4 regions of the Halobacillus sp. SY10 genome follow, and region 4 is predicted to be linked to each of the others. Evidence: predicted binding sites of a transcription regulator. Region 4 holds the regulator's gene; each other region holds the start of a gene.
The links. The regulator Rex, encoded in region 4, represses fermentation and respiration genes when NADH is low (regulators of the CRP and FNR family bind a similar motif). The targets are predictions, from matches to a motif close to TTGTGAAATATTTCACAA.
Positions count from the first base shown of each region.

Region 1 (4,331 bases), 1.4 Mb from region 4:
AGCCGATCTCCCGTTTAGGACAGATGTATAACCAGCTTCTGATGGCGATGGCTGCCTCCGAAAGGATCTTTGAATTCCTGGATGAGGAACCAAACGTGGAGGAGAAGAAAGATGCCATTGAATTGAAAGACATGAGGGGCCATATCGAATTTGATCATGTTCAATTCGCCTATGATTCTAAACGCATCGCCCTCCATAATATCAATCTTGAAATGAAAGAGGGTGAGACCGTCGCTCTTGTCGGCCATACCGGGTCTGGAAAGTCGACGATTGCAAACTTGATCAGTCGCTTCTATGATCCGACCAAGGGTTCGGTCAAAATCGATGGGGTAGACTTGAAGGATGCCACGATTGATAGTATCCGCCAGCAGATCAGTGTCGTCCTGCAGGATACCTTCATTTTCTCAGGAACGATCATGGAAAACATCCGCTTCGGACGTCCCGATGCTTCCGATGAAGAAGTCATCGAAGCGGCAAAAGTCGTCGGAGCCGATGACTTTATTCAACGCTTAAACAATCGGTATGAAACAGAAGTAGAAGAACGCGGAAACATCCTATCCGCCGGTGAACGACAGCTCCTGTCCTTTGCTCGTGCGCTTCTTGCCAATCCAAGAATTCTAATTTTAGATGAAGCAACCGCTAGTATCGATACAGAAACAGAACTGAAAATCCAGCAGGCGCTTCGTAAACTGCTTAAAGGACGGACGGCGATTATGATCGCCCACCGCTTGTCGACCATACGAGAAGCGGACAACATTTTCGTTCTCGAAAACGGACGCATCCTTGAGCAGGGTTCGCATGATGAACTGATGGACCAGGAAGGCGAGTACTACGACCTCGTAAAAGCCCAGTTCCAAATGCTCGACGCCATATAAACATTTCAGTAAGACACCGGAAACCCGGTGTCTTTTTTTGTTGAACTAAATGGCAGGGTTGTGTAAGACTCCATTTCGAGACTTTTGTGGGAGTTTAGGGACTCCGGGAAAAGGTTCGCTTTCCGTGGGCGAGTGATGAGCCTCCTCGAGCTAAAGCTCTGCGGGGTCTCATCTACCACGCACTTCCTCTTAGGTATCCGGTTCCGGCGCCTAGCGGCTAGTGAGACTTCCCTCGCTTCTGTACGATAAGTCAACATCGAATCGCTCCGCTCTTCGTGTTTCCTTTATCTCCTCCAACTCAGTCCAGTCCATACGCCGCTGACCAAGGCGCCTGCACACTTAAGGTAGGAGTCTCACCGTTTCCCTCCGCCCCTTTATCATAGAAGTGTCTCGAAATCCTTCTAACAGTAACCTGCCGAGCTCTGCAAGGAAGGCCTGTTCACACACGCCGTTATAGAGTTATTTAAACCACGCATCCTGCACGAATAAAGCTTGAGAACAGGGTCTGGGAAACGTCCGCATGAATAGCTAAAGGACTCACAACGTGTGTGTTTTTCTACTGACTGATCCAGGACAACGCAAATCGTCGTTTCCCTGACCCCGTATCCATGGCCAGGAATTGTCATTCATTATTTCAACCAGTCAAGGCTTCCTTTAAGGATGCGCGGTATGTGCTCCTTGTCTCCTAAGGAAAGCGAGCTATGCTATTCCCCTCCGCCCCTAAACTCACACAAAAGTCTCGAAACTGAGTCTTCCAGAAAAGGGAACTATACCAGAAGAAGAGGTGTGCTGGTCATCGGCATTTGTACGTTAATTTAAGTGACCAATGGGGAAGAGGAGGTATAGGCATATCGTTCGACAGCATGGAAAAGATCGGGTAAGATTTTCATAAAATAGACACTTTGTGAAGGATGTCACAAAATCGTCAACAACCATCTGACCATGAACCGTTTTCACACTTTATACTAACGGTAGAAGTGACCGATTTTAGTTAGGGGGAACAAAGATGTTTGGATTTGAAACCGTGGAAGTCAGCCGGGCGCTTACAGCTATGACACTGCTTTTCCATGCGATTTTCGCGACGCTTGGAGTCGGTGTTCCTGTGCTCGTATCGATTGCGGAGCTCATCGGAATTAAGAAAAAAGATCCACACTATACATTGCTTGCCCGCCGTTGGACTCGCGGCTATACGATTACTGTAGCTGTCGGAGTGGTGACAGGTACGGCGATTGGCTTGCAGTTATCACTCATTTGGCCAAGTTTCATGCAGCTGGCAGGGAATGTCATTGCTTTGCCATTATTCATGGAAACGTTCGCGTTTTTCTTTGAAGCGATTTTTCTTGGGATTTATTTATATACATGGGACCGGTTTAAGAAACCGATCTATCACTGGCTATTATCTATTCCTGTAGTCATCGGAGGAACACTGTCTGCTTTCTTCATTACGACAGTCAACTCATTTATGAACACACCACAAGGATTCGAAATGGAGGACGGACGCTTTACAGCGGTGGATCCTCTCGCAGCGATGTTTAACCCTGCGACCCCGACAAAGGTGTTTCACGTCATTTCCTCCTCGTATTTAACAGCTGCTGCTGTACTTGCAGGAATTGCAGCCTTTATCATTCTCGTGAAAAAAGGGTCGTTATATCATAAAAAAGCGTTGAAGCTAACGGTTATGATGACATTTCTATTTGCGATTCTGACAGCTGTTGCTGGAGATTTATCAGCTAAATTCCTCGCAGAGTACCAACCGGAAAAACTGGCGGCAGGGGAGTGGCATTTTGAGACAGAAGAAGGCGCGGACCTTGTTGTATTCGGTACGTTGAATGAAAACAATGAAGTGGAAAATGCGATTCGGATTCCGAAAGCGTTGAGCTTCCTTGCGCACGGTGATTTTAATGCTGAGGTGGAAGGGCTGAATGAAACGCCAGAAGAAGAACGGCCTCCTTTATGGATTCACTACATGTTCGACCTCATGGTCAGCATCGGCTTCTATACACTTGGGATTTCGCTCCTATTCCTCATTTTCTGGAAGATGAAAAAGTGGAACGAGTACAACCCGCTTCTTTTATGGGGAATTGTAGCTACAGGCCCACTGACGATGCTTGCGATCGAGTTCGGGTGGATTTATGCAGAGGTAGGGCGGCAACCATGGATTTTACGTGGATTCATGACCGTTGCAGAAGGTGCGACAACTTCTCCGTATGTGTTCTCGATGTTCATCCTTTTCGCAGCTGTGTACCTTGTGCTGGGAATGGGATGTCTCATCACATTGCGCAAAATTTTCAAAGGAAAACCGGCTGAATTGGAGTTGGAACATCGTTATCCTCAGACAGCCGCTGCAAGTAAGGAGGGTGACGCATGAGTTATGAATTGATAGGAATTTCCGTACTATGGCTCTTCCTTTATGGGTATTTGATCGTCGCTTCCGTCGACTTCGGAGCTGGTTTTTTCGCCTATTACGCACGAATGACGAAGAAGGATCATTTGATTAACCAGCTGATTTCACGTTATTTATCACCCGTATGGGAAGTGACCAACGTCTTTTTTGTATTCTTTTTCGTTGGACTGGTCGGGTTTTTCCCGGATATGGCGTACTACTTCGGACAAACCTTACTCATTCCGGGAAGTATAGCGATTGTCCTGCTCGCCATCCGCGGATCCTTCTATGCGTTTGAAAACTATGGATCGAAGGACAACTCTCTTTATATGTTTTTATATGGAGCAACAGGCCTGCTTATTCCGGCGTCTCTTTCCACAGCTCTTACCATTTCCGAAGGTGGATACATCGAAGAGACCTCAGAGGGCGTTCAACTGCTGTTTGGTAAACTATTGAGTAGTCCATATTCCTGGAGTGTCGTTTTCCTTGCCATCGTTAGTGTTCTTTATATCAGCGCCATGTTTTTGACCTATTATGCCAACAGGGCAGGGGATGAGCCAGCGCTAGAAATCCTTAGAAAATACGCATTGTTTTGGAGTTCGCCGACAATCATTGCCAGTCTTACGACATTCATCGCACTCAGTCAGCAAAATATGGATCATTTTCAAAGAGCCATTGAATTATGGTGGGTCTTCGGAATATCCGTCGCCTTTTTCATGATCGCTGTCTTTCTCGTATATCAAGGGAAGTATTATGGCTGGGCGTTCATCGCCGTCATGATTCAATTTTTCATAGCCTTCTTTGGTTACGGAGCCTCTCACTTGCCGTACTTGCTCTACCCTTACGTGACCATTACGAGTGGTGTGACCAACGAATCTATGGCGATCGCTTTGGTCATCGTGTTTATCGCAGGACTGTTATTATTGATTCCATCTCTCATTCTATTAATGAGACTCTTCCTTTTCGACGCGGATTATGTAAAAGGAAAAAAATAATTCAACTAAGCAAAAAGCATAGAGCCCACGGGCTCTATGCTTTTTCTCGTTATTAAAGAAAATAGCAGGATTGTTGAA
Region 1 is NZ_CP174345.1:1,800,514-1,804,844, forward strand. Features, by position in the region: gene ACJA3J_RS09255 (ABC transporter ATP-binding protein) at 1-875, shown strand, start outside; gene ACJA3J_RS09260 (cytochrome ubiquinol oxidase subunit I) at 1,882-3,243, shown strand; gene ACJA3J_RS09265 (cytochrome d ubiquinol oxidase subunit II) at 3,240-4,253, shown strand.
Region 1: the regulator Rex is predicted to act here: its motif matches at 1,778-1,795, upstream of ACJA3J_RS09260 (cytochrome ubiquinol oxidase subunit I).

Region 2 (4,331 bases), 240 kb from region 4:
GCATGCGGTTCTAATTTTTTGTAAAAAGCAAGCCGTAAGTTACTTAAAATCGTAAAGGTCGCCCTGTGGGAAAAATACCTTTCCGCATAACGGCCGAGCGCCCTCGCAAACCCGAACAGCTTTAAAAAAGCGATAAGCACCGTCAAGGCATACAACGGCGGGATGAGCGCCGCCCTGGATATTAAATAGCCACTGGCGCCAAACAGCCCGACCGCTGACATACCAGCAAGAAAACCGAAGACGATCGAAAGCACGATATCCCTTTTTTCCAATACAACTAACCGGATGACTTCCTTCAGTTCCTTCATGCGGAGTTCCCTCCTTGCTGGACGGTCACCATATCCCTATACTCCTTCACCGTTTCCAACAGTTCTTCGTGTGTACCTTTTCCTATAAGATAACCGCGATCGAGCAGCAGAATTTGATCAGCCTTTTTGATTGTATGCAAACGATGGGCAACGGTGATGATTGTCGCTGTTTTCGCAAGCTTTTCCATGGAGGCTTGCAACACCCGCTCCGTTTTCAGATCCAGACCTGTCGTCGGTTCATCAAACAGGATGACAGAAGGTTTCTTCAAAAATGTACGCGCAAGCGCGAGGCGTTGTTTCTCTCCTCCAGAAAGTCCGCGTCCTGCTTCACCGACCGGGGTGTCGTACCCTTTTTCCAAAGATGCAATCAGCTCGGCGATTCCCGCTTTCTCCGCGGCCTCCTGAATTTCTTCCTTGGAATGATTCCCTCGCCCGCCAATCGCAATGTTTTCAGCAATCGTTCCGGAAAATAAATACGGGTGCTGAGAGATGTAGCTGACCTGAGAAAACCATTCTTTTTCTTCATAGTCAAAAAGGGAGCGATCATTAACTTTGATCGTTCCAGAGGACGGTTTAGTCAGGCCGGCTAAAAGGTGCAGGAGCGTCGATTTTCCCGCACCACTTTTACCAACGATGGCTACCTGGTTATAGGAATGGATGGTTGTCGTCAACCCTTCCATTGCAAACCCTTCCTCATAATGAAAACTCATTTGATCGAGCTTGATCTCAGGGGGCTGTTTACCTTCAAGCTTTCCACTTCCCCACTGAATGTGTTGTTCTTCTTTTTCAAGCTCTTCCGCCAACAGGTTGGAAGCACCTGTTGCGCCTCTCCCTGTATGAAAAGCACTCCCGAAGTCTTTCAGCGTCAAATAAAATTCAGGGGCAAGAATGAGAATGAAAAAGGCTGTAAAAAAGGAAACACTCTCATATACAACGAGCCGAATCGCAATTTCCAATGCAATCAGCCCGATGCTGAGCATGGAAATGAACTCAAGCATCAAGGATGAGACAAAGGCGACTTTCAAGACTTCCATCGTCGCATCACGGAAACCTAGACTGCTCGATTCAATCTCTTCCTTTTGCTGCTTGGAACGTCCAAAAAGTTTTAATGTTGTTAAGCCTTGAAGCGTATCAAGAAACTTTCCGGAGAATGTGTTTAACTTCTCCATCTGCTCTTCTGACTTCTTTTTTGTCATAACACCGATGATGGCCATAAATAACGGGATGAACGGAGCTGTAATAATCATGATCAGCCCTGAGTAGAGGTGCTGGGTAAACACAACGACAAGAATCATCAGCGGGATGATCATCGTCTGGATCATTTGTGGAATATAACTGCTGAAATAACCGTCAATCTCGTCGACGGAATCCATCAGCACACTGACTTTCCTTCCCGATTGTCCTTGTAAAGAGGCTTGTACGGGATTTCGCGCGTATTTATCAATTATGGACTGACGGAAATAAAGTTTTGCTTTGGATGCAAGCTTAATGCCTGTCCGGCCGTTCAGCCATGTAAACAGCGTCCGTCCAGCGAGCACCAAAAGCAATCCCGCGAGAAGTGGGAGGATATCCTGAAAACGTCCCTCACCAAGGAAGATCCGGTCGACGATCGCAACGAAAAAATAAGATTGACCAATAATCGTGGCACCAATCAACACGGAAGTGAGGACCAACAGCATGAAAACTCTTCGATCTGAGAAAACTAGTCTGCTGAGGTGCTTCATTTATATAAAACTCCTTATAAGCCATTTTGTGAAAAAATTCACATTACCATTATTATAATTCATGAAGCGGATCATTGCTAAAAATAAAACTGATGATTCTATGACAATTCTATATCATCGTCTCCTTAATAAACAGCTATCATACGTTATCCTAGGGACACTGATTAAAGGGACAAAGGGATCTTTTCTATATCATTTCCCTCTATGTAAAGTTGAAGACATTGTAATAGGTATGAAAAACCATTCGTGATTCTCTGCTTTTTTTTGAATCAAGAGTTTATAAATTTGTGCCCTTCGACTCTACCGAAGAAATGGGAGAAGCACATTTTATGCAGGTCTTAGGGAATTAATGAAATGAAAAAAACCCACAGGATTCATTTCCTGAAGGCTTACATGAGAGCATTATAATGTGGAAGCAGCGCTTGTACAGTTTGTTTACTGTTGATGTTGCCGTCTCATCTACAGTCATATCTCATGAAACGTCCCCTGAGTTAACCAGTGGTTTTGTATAAGGAAAAAAGTCCTGTACAAATAAAAGGGCTTGTTATTCAGCTTGAGTATTATTCCAATCATTAAATGTTCCCGCTGCTTTAACGTCGGGTTAATGTCCTGTAACTCGTGTGTAATGTCTTCTTCTTACCCAAAAACTCTCAGGGTTCTTGTATATAAAAGTCGTATGCAATAACTTCCGAAACGGATCTTTCCTGCTACAAATTTTGTTTTTTCGCGGTTGCCTGACCGGTGAGAACCAGCCAGATCATATATAGTAGAGTGAGCAAACAAAACGGCCTCCTCTTTACTTTAAATATTCCAAACGTCAAGACAGAGAACATGTCTTCTAGAACGATATAAGTGATACTTAGGTAGTCCATTGGGAGGAAACGTTTGAGACCTCTCCCCAAAGGTTTCCTTCGACTTTCATCTCTTCCACGTCATCATAATTTTCATCAGTTATCCTACTCCTAACAGGAGCGACTGAATTCAATGCTTCACGCAAAGCGGTCACGGCAGCAGTTTCGAATCATTTACTACCCCAATGATATTCTTTCCGATTAAGAAGTGACGGAATCCATCCCCCTGAATAATTTCTTCTCCGACATCGTTAATTTTGTTAATAAAAAATTTAACTTTTTGAATACTTTTAACGTTAACAAGCCTTTGGAAGCTTGTCAAAGTGAAAATTTTTTTAAATCGGCTATAACCTATGAGATGATAGGGCTTAAGGCGATTTTTTTCTAAAATGGATTTTGACAAGCGATTTTTATTCGTTAAGATAAAGTCTGTAAAGAAAAAATTTAATAAAGTTAATTGCTTTTACGCCTGTGAGGAGGTTTTTAATGACAAATCATCATGAAGAAGGCTCCCGACAGACCATTGAGCACGCGAAAGGACTTGTGATCGATTCCATTGCGGAAACGATGGATTTGTATGGAGTGACCCGAAGTGCAGGGACTTTATATGGGACGATGTACTTTGAAGAAGATATGACGCTGGATGAAATGCGTGAAAAACTAGGAATGAGCAAGCCGAGCATGAGTACAGGAGTGAAGAAGCTTCAAAATTACAACATTGTGAAGCAAACGTTTCGAAAGGGAACGCGCCGACAGACTTTTGTAGCTGAAAAGGACTTCTTTAAATTCTTCTCCAATTTTTTTACGAAGATGTGGATAAGAGAAGCTAAAATCAACTTGGACACAGTTAAGCAAGCCCAGAAGGAATTGAATAAGCTTATAGAGGATTCCGAAGTTGACGAAAAGATTAAGCACGAAGCGCAGCAAGTCTATCAGCAGTTGGAAGCGTCCATTCCATATTACCATTGGTTACAGAAGCTCGTTGACTCTATTGAGAGTGGGGAAATTTTCGAATTTCTTCCTGTCGACCAAGAAAAATAAGATACCGCCTCTCTGAATAACATTTTATCTGTTATTCAAGGGAGACGTGTGGACTTTATAATTTACAGAATATTCAGATAATATTAAAAGGAGTGATGTCATTGCAATCGAATCAACAAACATCTTTTTTCGCTAAGAACAAAGCCGCTATCATGCTCGGGACACTTCTAGGTGTTTTCGTCCTCTACATGGCCTTCACAAATGAAAACATTCAATGGGGCGGATTTATCGCCATGATTGTTTTCTATGCCCTCGTCTATTACATCGGTGCCGTCTTCGCTACAAATAAATCCGGAACTTTAGCAGACATGATGGTCGCAAACCGCAGTTTACCACTTGGAATCGCGATGTTCACTATGGCTGCTACATGGGTTGGTGGTGGTTATGTGAATGGTACGGCAGAATTC
Region 2 is NZ_CP174345.1:200,200-204,530, reverse strand. Features, by position in the region: gene cydC (thiol reductant ABC exporter subunit CydC) at 1-308, opposite strand, end outside; gene cydD (thiol reductant ABC exporter subunit CydD) at 305-2,032, opposite strand; gene cudC (choline uptake/conversion transcriptional regulator CudC) at 3,370-3,924, shown strand; gene ACJA3J_RS01150 (sodium:solute symporter family protein) at 4,077-4,331, shown strand, end outside.
Region 2: the regulator Rex is predicted to act here: its motif matches at 2,059-2,076, upstream of cydD (thiol reductant ABC exporter subunit CydD).

Region 3 (4,331 bases), 160 kb from region 4:
TCATCAATTAAGTCGACCTTCGTTTCTTTTTGTTTCATTTGGTTTAATAGATCATCCGCAATTTCACAGATTCTTGGTTCCAGCTGCTTAATGGTTTTAGGATTGAAGTAAGGTTGGACAAGTTTGCGCAGGCGTGTATGGTCAGGTGGGTCGACGTCCAGCATCATGTTTTGGAAGATGTTGAAGTCGTCTTGTTCGGTGTCTTTAGAAGCAGAAGAGAATAACTTGCTTTGGTCTTTAATGAAACTGGGTGATTTTAATAGCTCTTTCACGTGATCGTATTTGGTAATCATCCAAGAGTGGTTCGTTCCATCACTGTTCATTGGAAAAATTGGCTGCCCTTCGCGAAGATCTTCGTAAAACGAATAGGCTCCTATTTTAAAATTCGACTGATGAAGTGTTTCCAAATTCCCCATTACATATCTCCTCCTCTGAAATGATCTGTCTATCTTGGATTATATAAGGGATTGAAGATAAATGGAAATAAAAGGAGTACCAGGTCATCCAGATTCTGGATGACCTGGTACTCCTTTTATTGTAAGCGTTATTCCTTACGGTTTTGAGGGAAAGTGATAGGATAAGGATAGGTAGGTTAAGAAAGGTGGAAGCAATGTGAAGAAAATTCGATTAGGGAAAAGTGATTTAGAGGTCGGGGAGATTTCACTCGGCTGTATGAGAATGAGTGAACTGAGCACGAAGGAGGCATCGGAAGTGATCACAAATGCGGTCGAGAATGGGGTCGACTTATTTGATCACGCCGATATCTATGGAAAAGGAGAATCGGAGTCTGTATTTGCTGAAGCACTGAAAACGACCGGCGTGCCACGTGAAGACATCAAGCTTCAAACGAAGTGCGGCATTCGTAAAGGGTTCTTTGATTTTTCTAAAGAGCATATTTTGGAGTCAGTGGACGGAAGTCTTAAGCGGTTGAATACAGAGTATGTGGATAGTTTATTGCTGCACCGTCCAGATGCTTTGATGGAGCCGGAAGAAGTAGCGGAAGCGTTCGCCGCACTGAAAGAAAGCGGAAAGGTTCGTTACTTTGGTGTGAGTAACCAAAACCCGATGCAAATGGAACTCTTGAAGAAGTATGTGGGAGAAAGTTTAATCGTCAACCAGCTGCAACTCAGCCTCGTCCATACGCCGATGATTGATGCTGGATTCAATGTGAACATGCAAAACGATCCTGCCGTCGTCAGGGACAGCAATGTCTTGGAGTATTGCCGACTGAATGATATGACCATTCAAGCATGGTCACCATTCCAGCACGGAATGATCGAAGGTCCTTTTGTAGGCAATGACGCTTTCCCAGAGGTGAATGCCAAGCTTCAGGAACTTGCTGAAAAGTATGAGGTGACGGATTCTGCCATCGCAATAGCCTGGATTCTGCGTCACCCGGCTAACATTCAACCTGTCGTTGGCACAATGAATACGCAGCGAATGCAGGACATTGCCAAAGCTTCTCATATTGTCTTGTCTAGAGAAGAATGGTACGAGCTTTACCGAGCTGCTGGTAACGATTTACCGTAATAATGATTGGAGGAGGGGGCTAATCGGGTTCATGGTTAGCCTCCTCCTCGTATGGAGAACCTTTTCTCATATAAAATAGGTATATTCTAGAATGAGAAAATATCTTTAGCGAATGATAATAAGAGCGATAAATCCGTCTTTTTGATTGAAAATGCTGTAAAAAGAACGGGGATTATGAAAAAATTATGATTAAAAGCGTTTATTTTGTAAGAATGTGTTGTGCTTCACAAGATTATATTTTACTCTAGTAACGTTAGCTATAAAATGGCACTCTTACTGTTTTATAACAGGTAGAGCTTTCGTTGCTTGTACTAGTTATTTACTTATAAAAAATGAGCCCCGGGCTCAAAAAAGGAGAAGTGGATATGGCAGATTCATTCACAACAGAAAAAGACGGGCAGACAAACGTTGCTCGTGACGAGCGTGAACTGCTCGACCAACTACTGGAACCAGAAGTACAGGAATCTTTGACTGTTCTTGTGAAAGAGCTTCCGAAGCTTACCGAATTGGTGAAGATTCTTTCAAGCTCCTACGACACCGTTCAATCGCTTGCGACGGATGAAGTTCTGAAAAAAGACACGGTTGAGTTCATGTCAGAAGTGGCTGAGCCTCTTAAACATTCCGTGAAAGAAGTAACGCAGAACGCAATCGAAGCGAAAGATCATGCGGAAAGCAGCTCAGAAGTTATCGGACTATTCGGCTTGATGAAGATGTTGAAAGACCCTCAAGCTCAAAAAATGTTCCGTTTCGTTAACGCATACTTAAAAGTATCCGCTGAACGCAATCACAAAGAGTAGGAAATGGAGGAATCAACATGTCAAAAGAAATCGTCATTCTAGGCGGCGGTTATGGCGGGCTTCTTGCCGCTTTGTCTGTGCGCCAATACATGGACGCTTCAGAAGCGAACGTCACAATCATTAATAAAACCCCGACACACCAAATCATTACAGAATTGCACCGTTTGGCAGCAGGAAACATTTCTGAGCAGGCGGCAGCGCTTCCTCTTGAGAAGTTATTGAAAGGAAAAGACATCAACCTTAAGGTTGCGACCATCGAGTCCTTTTCTGTCAATGACAAAAAGATCTCACTAGAAGATGGTTCTGAACTGTTCTATGATGCTTTGGTCGTGGCACTAGGTAGTGTAACGAACTACTTCGGCATCCCTGGACTGCAGGAACACAGCATGGTCCTTAAATCTGCGGAAGATGCAAATAAAATCCGTGAACATGTGGAAGCTCGCATTCGTGATTATGCAGCGACGAATAACGAGGCAGATGCCCACATCGTCATCGGCGGCGGTGGCTTGACTGGTGTCGAGCTTGTCGGTGAATTGGCTGATGAAACACCAGCAATGGCTAAAAAATATGGTGTTAACCCTGATGAAATTAAGTTGACACTCGTAGAGGCCATGCCGAAAATTTTGCCGATGCTTCCTGATCACTTGATTGAAAGAGCAACGAAAAGCCTTGAAAAACGTGGCGTAGAGTTCCTGACAGAACTTCCTGTCACAAATGTGGAAGGAAACATCATCGAGTTGAAAGACGGCCGTAAGCTGACAGCCAATACGTTCGTTTGGACAGGTGGAGTTGCTGGAAACCCACTTGTCGGTGAATCCGGTATTGAAGTGAATCGCGGACGTGCGTCTGTAAACAATTACCTTCAGTCTGTATCCCACAAAGACGTATTTGTTGTCGGTGACAGTGCGGTTTATTTCAAACCAGGTGATGAACGTCCACAACCACCGACAGCACAAATCGCTTGGCAAATGGGTGAGACTGTCGGTTATAACCTATATGCCTACCTTGAAGACAAGAGCTTTGAAGAGTTTGAACCTGTCAACTCAGGTACGCTTGCAAGCCTTGGCCGTAAAGACGCGGTAGCTTTCATCGGTGCCAACCAGACACCATTGAAAGGTCTTCCAGCTTCTGTCATGAAAGAAGCAAGTAACGTGCGTTACCTATCCCACATCAAGGGACTATTCGCACTTGCCTATTAAGAATATTCTCTAAGGTGAAACACCCTTAACAAACGCCTGCTTCCAGCGCTTCCAAGCGAAAACGAAGCAGGCGTTTTCTTGTGCATTTTTTACATTATTTTCCACGCCAGGTCATCCAGATATTGGATGACCTGGTGTGGCTATTTTTGGGAATTTATCGCGCAGGTATAAAGGTGAATGGGTGGGTGCAGAATGGGGATAATTGATTTCATGGAGTGGTGGGAAATGTATTTATTATTAGTCATAGTGGTATGGATTCTTTTTGCCTATCGATTTGTTGATTGGAAGCAGGTAGGGAAGCAATACCCGACGATCTTGTTTTTTATTGCTGTGAACATGACCTATAATTTCCTTTATTATAATCACACACTGTGGGCATTCCGCGGGGTGACGATGGAGTGGCTGAACCATTCCATCATCAACATGGCTTTCACTTTTTTCATCTGCCCGATCGGCTTAATTATCTATTTGCAGCGCATTCCCAAAACCCGGAGCAACCAATTCGTCTATATCACGGTTTGGATCGCGTTTTATACGGTAATAGAATGGTTGTTTTCTCTAAAAGGAATGTACGTATATGATCATGGGTGGAACAACTGGCTTAACATTCCGTTGAATGCCGTATTATTCCTCGTCCTTTATCTTCATTACAGAAACCCTGTCCGGGGGCTTCTCGTATCTCTGCCCATTGTTGTCCTTTTCTACGTATTCTTTCCGTTTCCCTTGGACAGTTTAAAATAGAAAGGATGTCATGCAGCCGTGATCATACGTGATGTGTTATCTGTCCCCATGTTTTTGATCCTGC
Region 3 is NZ_CP174345.1:604,904-609,234, forward strand. Features, by position in the region: gene ACJA3J_RS03155 (cytochrome P450) at 1-416, opposite strand, end outside; gene ACJA3J_RS03160 (aldo/keto reductase family oxidoreductase) at 613-1,530, shown strand; gene ACJA3J_RS03165 (DUF1641 domain-containing protein) at 1,896-2,327, shown strand; gene ACJA3J_RS03170 (NAD(P)/FAD-dependent oxidoreductase) at 2,345-3,526, shown strand; gene ACJA3J_RS03175 (CBO0543 family protein) at 3,719-4,267, shown strand.
Region 3: the regulator Rex is predicted to act here: its motif matches at 1,743-1,760, upstream of ACJA3J_RS03165 (DUF1641 domain-containing protein).

Region 4 (4,331 bases):
AAGTTCGTTCAAGACGGTTTTCTTTGAGTTCAGCTTCGTCTGTTCCTGATCGTAATAACCGATCTGCACATTCGTTCCGATTAACTTTTCACCTTTCGACTGTTCCAAATCTCCGATGAGTGTTCTCAATAACGTTGTCTTTCCAACCCCGTTGGGTCCGACGAGCGCAACAGCGTCGCCACGATTCAAATCAAGGGATACATTGTCGAAAAGGTAATCGTCGCTGTCATCGTAACGAAACGCATAGTTGCGCAGCTTCAGCACATCGTTCCCGCTTCGTTTTGCTGTCTGGAAACTGAACTTCGCCGATTGGTTGTCGTCCTTCGGCTTTTCGAGCTTGTCCATTTTCTCCAGCTGCTTGCGGCGGCTTTGTGCCCGCTTACTTGTCGTCGCGCGGACGATGTTTTTCTGAATGAAATCTTCCATCCGTTTAATTTCTTCCTGCTGCTTCTCAAAGCGTTTGAGTTCCTGCTCATAGTCCGCTTCTTTCTTTTGCAAATAATCGCTGTAGTTGCCATGGTATCGCTTGGATGATTGAAACGCGATTTCATACACGGTATTGACGATCTTGTCCAGGAAGTACCGGTCGTGGGAGACGATGACGACCGCTCCTTGATAGCCTTGCAAGTACCCTTCAAGCCAGCTCAGGGTATCGATGTCCAAATGGTTCGTCGGCTCATCGAGGATGAGGACATCAGGACTTGTGAGCAAAAGCTTTCCGAGTGCCAGGCGTGTTTTCTGCCCGCCGCTCAAGGAGTTGATCGGTGTATCCCAGCTGAAGTTTTTGAAATTCAACCCGTTCAACACGCCGCGGATATCTGCTTCATACTGGTAGCCGCCAGCCGTCTTGAAGTATTCCTGTTTGCGGTCGTAATCCGCCAACAGCTGCTGGTAACGTTTTTGATCGTCGAGCAAGTCTGGGTCCGCCATTTGCACTTCCATGGAGCGGAGTTCTTTTTCCAAGTCCTTCAGATGGGTGAACACCTTCTCCATCTCGTTCCAAATGGTCTCCTCAGACTGCAGCCCTGTATTTTGGGCCAGGTAGCCCATTGTTGTTTCTTTCGGTTTGAAAATATTTCCTTCATCGTGGCTCATTTCACCAGCCATCATTTTGAGCAAGGTTGATTTTCCTGCTCCGTTCCGACCGACGATGGCGATCCGGTCGTTCATCTGCACTTCCAATTTGATATTCGATAAAATCAACTCGGCGCCGAAACGCTTCGTCAATTGGTTCAATTGCATGAGAATCATGTCGTTTCACCTCAATAAAATCAGTGTATCTCATAGGCGAGCCCCCTAGCAACACAATGGTCTCCAAGTATGTGAAATCTTTAACGACTAACGTTTGATTTTTTGGTAGAATAAGAGTAGTGTTTCAATCAGTACTGTTAACAAAAAGGGGTAGAAGAAAATGGCGGAGTTCAGTCATTTTAATGACCAGGGCCGCGCCCGTATGGTGGATATTTCAGACAAAAACGATTCCGTGCGGACGGCCGTCGCAGCAACGAGTGTACAAGTGAATGAAGAGGTTTATCATAAAATCACGAACCATGAGATTGGAAAAGGGGATGTGCTTTCTGTGGCCCAGGTCGCAGGGATTATGGCAGCGAAAAAGACATCTGACTGGATTCCGATGTGCCATCCGTTGTCATTAAAAGGCATCGATGTGTCCTTCGATTGGGAAACAGAAGACCAGCCGACATTAAACATCGAGATTTCTGTCAAGACGAAGGGAAGCACAGGGGTGGAAATGGAAGCGCTAACGGCCGCTTCAGCCACAGCCCTCACGGTTTACGATATGTGCAAAGCGTTAGATAAAGGAATGGTCATCGGCCCGACCTATTTGAAAGAAAAGACAGGCGGGAAAAACGGCGACTATACGAGAAACAGGTAAAGGAGTCCGGTGCTAATGGATATCGAACAAACGAAGATTCCACAGGCGACAGCGAAGCGGCTGCCGCTCTATTATCGCTTTTTGAACAACCTCCATACCCAGGGCAAACTGCGTGTGTCTTCGAAGGAACTGAGCGATGCGGTCAAAGTCGATTCAGCGACGATCCGCCGCGATTTTTCCTATTTCGGAGCACTCGGCAAAAAAGGGTACGGCTACAACGTCGAGTATTTGCTTTCCTTTTTCAGAAAAACGCTCGATCAGGATGAAACGACACGTGTCGCGTTGATCGGTGTCGGGAATTTGGGGACGGCATTTTTGAACTACAACTTCACGAAAAACAACAATACGAAAATCGAAATCGCCTTCGATGCGAACGAGGAGAGAGTCGGTTCTGAGGTCGGTGGCGTCGGTGTCGAGCACATTGACGATTTAGAAGAAAAGCTCGGCGACATTTCTGTTGCCATTCTCACGGTTCCATCCTCTGCCGCTCAAGGGATTGCGGACAGGCTTGTAAAAGCTGGGATTTCAGGGATTCTTAACTTTACACCAGCGAGGATCAGCGTGCCCTCGAATGTCAGGGTCCATCATATCGACCTTGCCATCGAACTGCAGGCTCTCGTCTATTTCCTGAAGCATTACCCACTGAACGAAGAGGAAGCAGAGGAAGAACAATAAGAAAGACAAACGGGTGTGAAATCATTTTGATTTCTCACTCTTTTTTTAGGAGGAAAGGATTTGGAAACGTTAACGTTTGGTTCAGAAACAGAAAGATTGGTCATTAGACCGCTTGAGAAAAGCGATTATGAAAGCTGGCTTCAAGGATATGAGGGGCGTTTTCCGTCAAAGCGCCGTCATGATGAAGGCCGTCTTGATATGAGTGTTTGTACGGAAGAGTGGTTTGATGAGCTCGTGGAGAAACATCAGCAGTTGGCGATGAACGATACCGCCTATGTCTTCGGTGTTTTTTTGAAAGAAGACCGTACCCATGTGGGGATGATCGATTTTTCTACCTTAGTAAGATATGATTTCCAGTGGGGAAGAATCGGGTATGCGCTGCATAATCAGCATTGGGAGAAGGGTTATGGCAAGGAAGCGGTTGCTGAAGCGTTAAGGATTGCTTTTGATCAATTGAATTACCACAGGGTCGAGGCCCATATCAATTTGGATAATGCGCCTTCCATCAAGATGGCAGAGGGTATCGGCCTTGAGTATGAATGCACCCGGAAAGGGTTCATCCATGAGTTTGGGGAATGGACGGACAACTTGATTTATTATAAAAATGCAGAATAAAAAAGAAGCTCAGCCTGACGCTGAGCTTCTTTTTATGTTATTCGGTATTTTCTTTCCAGCTTTTGTCCATGAGCATCTTGCCCGGCCACGTGTAGGCCATGATGCCGCCGTCAGCGGTGATATCTTCACCTGTCACATACGAACTCTCATCAGAAGCAAGGAACAGGGCGACGTTTGCCATTTCTTCCGGACGTCCCAGACGTCCCATCGGAGTGACCCATTTATTCGCTTCACGGAACTCCCGGCCTTCTTCTTCCTGCTTGGACCCTGCAAGTTCCTGAACGAGCGGAGTTTCGATGGTTCCTGGAGAAATCGAGTTGACACGGACGCCTTCACGCGCATAGTCGATCGCCATCGCTCTTGTAAAGTTGGTGATGCCGCCCTTGGCTGCATTGTATCCGGAGCGGTCGAGATCTGCGGCCTGGCCGGACATGGATGATGTATTGATGACAGATCCTCCATTTTCAAGCATGAGCGGGAGGATGTACTTGCTCGTCAAGAACGTACCTCTCAAATCGACGGCAATGATTTTATCAAAGAGTTCCACAGGATATTCGTGGACCTTTCCGCCTTCCTGATCGACGCCCGCATTGTTGAATAGGATGTCGACCTTCCCGTAATGTTCTTTTACGTAATTGGCGAACTGCTGGACACTATCCACCTCAGAAACATCAAGCTCGACAGCTTCTGCTTTTCCACCTTCGTTCTTTACTTCATCCACGGTTTTTTGTACTTCTTCTACATTAATATCCCCGCAAACGACCGTTGCACCTTCACTTGCGAATCGTTTGACGGTCGCCGCACCGATCCCTGTCGCGGAACCGGTAACGACCGCGATTTTATTATCTAAACGTCCCATATAAAAAGAACCTCCTTTTGTTCGTTGCTATGACTCTTACCCCCTTCTATAATCGTTGTAAACCTTTGTCAGCACAGAAGGCGCTTACAGTCGAAACGTGCGGAATCATGGTTAAGGAACAGCGGAGGTGGTATAGTAAATACTAGTTCGCGTATCGAAAGAAAGCGGGTGAGACGATTGAGTAAACTGCCTCATAAATGGCTCGTGGTCGTGTCTGTCCTGTTCGGGACGTTCACGGTCATTTTGAACAATAGTATGCTGAACCCTATTCTGCCGCGGTTCATCGAG
Region 4 is NZ_CP174345.1:442,527-446,857, forward strand. Features, by position in the region: gene ACJA3J_RS02395 (ABC-F family ATP-binding cassette domain-containing protein) at 1-1,251, opposite strand, end outside; gene moaC (cyclic pyranopterin monophosphate synthase MoaC) at 1,412-1,894, shown strand; gene ACJA3J_RS02405 (redox-sensing transcriptional repressor Rex) at 1,910-2,569, shown strand; gene ACJA3J_RS02410 (GNAT family N-acetyltransferase) at 2,630-3,184, shown strand; gene ACJA3J_RS02415 (SDR family oxidoreductase) at 3,222-4,043, opposite strand; gene ACJA3J_RS02420 (MDR family MFS transporter) at 4,221-4,331, shown strand, end outside.